Desulfosporosinus acidiphilus SJ4: one gene and its partner. The protein of the gene in region 1 interacts with the protein of each later gene in a pairwise test. Links are inferred from orthologs where the notes say so. Each region holds a gene or a part of one and is shown on either strand. Other genes may lie near its edges.

Region 1 (2,921 bases):
TTCGATTTAAAGGTTTTATGTTAAGGGTTTTATGTTAAGGGTTTTATGTTAAGGGTTTTATGCAATTATTTTGGTATACCGTATACCAAAATATTCAAATAGATAAAAGGGTAAGCTTGTAAAGGAACCTTCGATTTCTGAGGCAAAATTTGATAAGTCAGGGGAGATAGTATGGGAATATATCTAGAGATGTTTATTACGTTCTTTAAAATCGGCTGTCTGGCCTTCGGCGGGGGTTATGCTGTAATAGCCATATTACAGAAAGAAGTGGTTGAATTAAAACAATGGGTCACGAATGATGAATTGACAGATATTATGGCTATTTCTCAGACTCTGCCGGGAATTATTTTTGTTAATTCAGCAACGATGATTGGCTATCGGAAGAAAGGGCTTTTAGGGGCAACCGTTGCCACCATCACATCCTGCCTTCCGACCTTCTTACTGATCCTGCTTCTGACCTTTGTAATTTGGGGAGTTACGGATAACCCTATCGTCCATAAAGCTTTTATAGGAATTCTTCTTGGCGTCACAGCTCTAATACTTAATTCAGTGAAGAAAACCTGGAAAACTGCAGTGAAACATTATTCAGATGTAATCTTGGCTCTTCTCTCTGCTGCTTTAATGCTCTTTACAAACATCAATGTTGTTATTGTTCTTTTGCTTTTAGCGGCTTTGGGCTTTGCCAAGAATATCTACTTTCTGAAAAAGGAGGAGGGGCAGCATGGCAACGCTCATTGATTTGTTTCTTGTATTTCTGAAGATTGGAGCCGTTAGCTTTGGCGGCGGCTATGCCATGATTCCCTTTTTTGAGACAGAAATGGTCTCCCATCATTGGGTATCATTAGCTGATTATGTAAAGGTTATTGCAATTGCGCAAGTCGTACCGGGACCTTTCGCCGTGGATTCATCTTCTTATATTGGTTTTAAAGTAGCGGGTATCGTTGGCGCTTTGATTGCGACGATTGCCCTTTGTATTCCCTCATTCGTTGCTTCGGTAATTATTACTAAGTTTTATACCCAGTTCAAAGCCAACCGATATGTCAATGCTCTTTTGAAGGGGGTTAGACCTGCTGTTCTTGGCTTGCTCCTCAGTGCTGCTTACATCATTGGCCTAAAGCCTTTATACCAAGTCACTCATACCTTTATGTCAATAACAATGCTGAAAGCTATTATTATGACACTTGCGGGATACTTTGTGCTCAACCAGAAAAAGGTTAAGGTTGGGACATTCACGTTTATCGCTGCAACTGCAGTCGTTGGCATTTTATTATTTTAAAATGCCTTAAAAAGTTGAAAACCGTCCTTAGCTTTATTAGACAGACAAAAAACGTGCGATAAAAACTTCGCACGTTTTTTTTATACCTAATCAATTTGCCAGTCAATCGGATCCCTGCCCTTAGAAGTTAAGAAAGCATTAGTTCGCGAAAAAGGCTTGCTGCCGAAGAAACCTCTGCTGGCCGATAATGGGCTGGGATGAGCGGATTCAATAATTAGATGCTGGGGATTCGTTATAATAGTTTTCTTGGAGCGTGCATTGTTGCCCCAAAGGATAAAAACAACAGGTTCTGGCTTTTCGTTGACTAGAGAAATGATTCGGTCGGTGAATATTTCCCAGCCTTTGTTTTGGTGGGAATTTGGTTTTCCTTCTTCTACGGTGAGCGCCGTATTGAGGAGCAAAACACCCTGTTCTGCCCATTTCTTCAGAGAGCCATGACGGGGTATAGAACAGCCTAGGTCGGATTGGAGCTCGGCAAAGATGTTTTGCAGGGATTTGGGGAAAGGTACCCCAATATTAACAGAAAAACTAAGTCCCATTCCCTGTCCAATATTGGGATAGGGGTCTTGTCCTAAAATCACTACCTTAGTGTTCTCATAGGATGTATAGACCAAAGCGTTAAAAACATCTTCCTTCTTAGGAAAAATTCGTTTGCTGCGATACTCATCCTTGACCCACTCCAATAATTTAAGATAATAGTCCTTATGTATTTCATCCTCAAGTAGCCGTTTCCAATCTGCTTGAACTGCCATAACGCTTGCCCCTTTCTTATCAATCATCCTTATTTTCACAAACATAAGCCGGAAAAGCAAACTAAAGTTTTTATCAGAATGAATAAGGAGAAATATCTTTAAAATCAATTATTTAAATGATGGCCTGTTTGCATCCACTTGCAAAGGGGGTTCCTGCGACGCACAGGTGCAAAGGAAAGGACAACACCCTCAGGTGATAAAAAGATAATCGCCGGTAAGGGATTTGCTTAGCCTCGAAGGCCGTTATGTGGTGAGAGAAAGATATTACACTCTTTAAAAGTATAAAATAATAAGATCTTATATTGCGCCGGGCAGCCTTTTGTCCGAGACATGCTTTATAATGGTAGTTAAAGTACTTAATTAAGTGACGTTCACTAAAATAAACTGAAACCATTGACCAGAAGTGAACCCTTTCCTACTTCTGCCTTGCCGGAAGGGATGGTTAAATTAGGGTCGGCCAAATCAAATCATTAAGGGGCGGATTTTTATCCATGAGGATTTTACATACTTCAGATTGGCATCTCGGGCGTATGCTTGAAGGACGCAGCAGAATTGAAGAACAAATTAAGTTTATTGATGAACTTTGTTTGCTTGTTGAAGATGAGGGCATAGACCTGGTCCTGATTGCCGGGGATATTTTTGATACGGTGAACCCGCCGGCAATTGCCGAGGAGCTCTTTTATGATGCTTTAAATCGTCTGACGGCTGGGGGAACACGAGGGGTAGTTGCGGTAGCCGGAAACCATGATAACCCGGAAAGGTTATGTGCAGCCAGTCCTCTGGCAGTACGGCAGGGTATTACGCTCTATGGCCTCCCCAAAGACGTTTTAACCCCTAGCTTTCCGGGGTATTCTCCTGAAGGCCGAGTAGTGCGCAAGGCTGCAGGCCAAGGC
Region 2 (2,854 bases), 130 kb from region 1 along the record:
GTTTGGGCGGCGGCCATGATGAACGGGAACAAACTTTGAACCAGCTCCTTGTAGAGATGGATGGATTTAACGGCAACGATGGCGTGATTATTATTGCAGCGACCAATAGGGCTGATGTTCTTGATCCTGCACTTTTACGTCCCGGTCGGTTTGACCGGCAGATCGTTGTTGATGCGCCGGATGTCAAAGGGCGTGAAGAGATCTTAAAAGTCCATGCGAAGGGCAAACCAATTACTAAAGAGGTCGATTTGGAGGTTATAGCGCGTCGAACTGCCGGGTTTACAGGAGCCGATATTTCTAATCTGCTCAATGAAGCGGCGCTTCTCTCTGCCCGCAGAGGAGAAAATCAAATTCGACAGCAAACCATAGAAGAGTCCATTGAACGAGTCATCGCTGGTCCGGAGAAGAAAACTCGGGTTATGAGTGATTTTGAAAGGAAGCTTGTATCGTACCATGAGGCGGGCCATGCCTTGCTTGGCGAACTGCTGACTCATACAGACCCTCTGCATAAAGTATCGATTATCCCGCGTGGAAGGGCTGGCGGATACACTCTCCTGCTTCCTAAAGAAGACCGTAATTATATGACAAAATCTCAGCTGCTGGATCAAGTTACTATGCTCTTAGGCGGGCGCGTAGCCGAATCTGTGATTTTGCATGAAATCAGCACGGGGGCTTCTAACGACTTGGAGCGTGCCACCGGAATCGTTCGTAAAATGATTACCGAACTGGGTATGTCCGAAGAATTAGGGCCGTTGACGTTCGGGCATAAAGAAGAACAAGTTTTTCTGGGCAGAGATATTTCTCGCGACCGGAGCTATAGTGACGCGGTAGCCTATGCGATTGACAAAGAGGCTCGCCGTATTATAGATGACTGTTATCAAAAAGCTCAGACCTTAATCCGGCAAAATATAGACAAGCTTCATGCTATTGCCCAGGCCTTGATGGAGAAAGAAACCTTGGATGTGAACAGCTTTGCAGAATTGATGGCTCAATTTGACAAACCTGCTGCTGAAAATAACAATGATTTGACCGTCAACTTGGAAAAGAAACCAGAAGATCTGCCTGCACAAACCCTAGAAGAAGAACTAAACAAGATCGAATAAAGATTATTTAGAAGGGGAGATTATGTATGGAGAGAACATTTCTGATGTTGAAACCAGATGCGGTTCAGAGGGGGTTAGTTGGAAAAATTATTGCTAAGCTCGAAGATAAGGGGTTTAAGCTTGTGGGGCTGAAGCTGATCCAAGTAGATCGCTCTCTGGCTGAAGCTCATTATGCTGAACATAAGGGCAAAGGGTTCTTTGAGCCAACGGTAGCTTACATTATGTCCTCACCAGTTGTTGCTATGGTTTGGCAAGGTAAAAATGTTGTGGCCTTAGCCAGAGAGCTGATGGGAGCTACAAACCCTGCGAATGCCAATCCTGGATCAATTAGGGGGCAATATGGAATGGATATCAGCCGGAACGTAATCCACGGTTCGGATTCTGTGGCCAGTGCTGAACGAGAGATTGCCCTTTATTTCAAATCTGAGGAACTCGTTGACTATACTAAAGCCGGTGAAGATTGGTTAAGCGAATAGAATTTTCCCTGGCTCAAACAATTTACGCTTAGTCGCTTAAAGATTTGAAATTTCTGATATTAAAATAAGGACGCCCATAAGGGTGTCCTTTTTGAAGATTTTGCACTGTTTTGGAGGTGGCAATGAAATGCAGTTGAGAATAAGGGAACGATCCTTGTTGGGTTTAGGATCCCTGTTAATTGGGTTACTCTTTGTAATGTTGCTCAAAGCACATGGGGTTGCGGGTAAAGATGCCCTTGGACAAGAGACGGCAGTGCCAAGTTTAATCCAGACAGAGCAGGAGAATCAGCAGATTTCTGTGGAGAATGATAAATTGAGGCAAGAACTTGCGAAATATGCGCAAGGTCAAAGTGCCTCGACGTTAGCCAATCAGCAGCTGCAAGATGCAAAAATGAATGCCGGCCTTGTGGCCGTATCGGGTTCGGGGATACGGATTACTCTTGATGATTCAAAACGTACTGCTCAGGGGGATGAAGATCTAAAAAATTATTTTATCCACGAACAATATATTCGAGTAATACTTAACGCCCTATGGAATGGCGGGGCAGAGGCGATTGCAGTCAATGGAGAACGGGTTACTACGAATACTGAGGTTTTTTGCGGAGGTTCTTTTATCCAAATTAATGGTACCCGGCAAATGCCGCCCTACATTATTGATGCCATCGGTGATAAAGGTAATCTCACAGCAGCACTCAAATTTTATGGCTGGGATAGGCTGGGGGATTTTCAACAACAATATGGGATCACCCGTAAACTTGAGATTGCGCAAGATATAACGATACCGGCAGGCAAACTGAGATCATATCGCTTTGCTCAACCTGTTAAGGAGGGATCATGATGCAGCGCTGGAAACGAAGTTTGGCCCTTCCTGTAACGTTAGTTGCTATTGCTTTGGGATTCCTCATTTCTCTGCAGGTTCAAACCCAAAAAAATGTTTCGGCAGCAGAACAAATCAGCGCCGAGCGTTTAAGTCAAATGAAGTCTGTTTTAGCAAATTCGCAAGCACAAAATGCTCAGCTTCAGAAAGAGCATCAGAATTTACTAGCAGAGTTGGATAATGCGCGGAAAAAAGTAGGTACAGATCCCCAGGTGCTGGATCAATTAAAGCAACTGCAAATTCTCGAGGGGACACAAGTGGTAGAAGGTCCCGGAATACAAATAAGTATTGATGATCGTGGAAAAAATGTTGTTTTTCCTATAAGCACTGAGGATATTGCCAGAATGGTTAATACATTGAAATATGCCGGAGCTGAAGCGATTAGTGTGAACGGGCAA

Evidence for each region. Proteins that work in one complex are often made in the same cells at the same time.
Region 2: the proteins of DESACI_RS01070 (region 1) and ndk interact in binary tests that used the Escherichia coli proteins (3 or more experiments, as listed by UniProt). The link is inferred for Desulfosporosinus acidiphilus SJ4 from one-to-one orthologs.

The regions. Positions count from the first base shown.
Region 1 is NC_018068.1:210,679-213,599, forward strand. What follows is about bases 196-2,921. They hold DESACI_RS01070 (uracil-DNA glycosylase), read right to left. Parts: upstream 2,029-2,921; coding sequence 1,363-2,028; downstream 196-1,362. Other genes in these bases: DESACI_RS01060 (chromate transporter), read left to right, coding at 196-738; DESACI_RS01065 (chromate transporter), read left to right, coding at 722-1,276; DESACI_RS01075 (metallophosphoesterase family protein), read left to right, coding at 2,520-2,921. Outside these bases: more of DESACI_RS01060, read left to right, coding at 172-195. UniProt on the Escherichia coli protein: Excises uracil residues from the DNA which can arise as a result of misincorporation of dUMP residues by DNA polymerase or due to deamination of cytosine.
Region 2 is NC_018068.1:76,592-79,445, forward strand. It holds ndk (nucleoside-diphosphate kinase), read left to right. Parts: upstream 1-1,129; coding sequence 1,130-1,579; downstream 1,580-2,854. Other genes in the region: ftsH (ATP-dependent zinc metalloprotease FtsH), read left to right, coding at 1-1,103; DESACI_RS00370 (DUF881 domain-containing protein), read left to right, coding at 1,707-2,417; DESACI_RS00375 (DUF881 domain-containing protein), read left to right, coding at 2,417-2,854. UniProt on the Escherichia coli protein: Major role in the synthesis of nucleoside triphosphates other than ATP. The ATP gamma phosphate is transferred to the NDP beta phosphate via a ping-pong mechanism, using a phosphorylated active-site intermediate.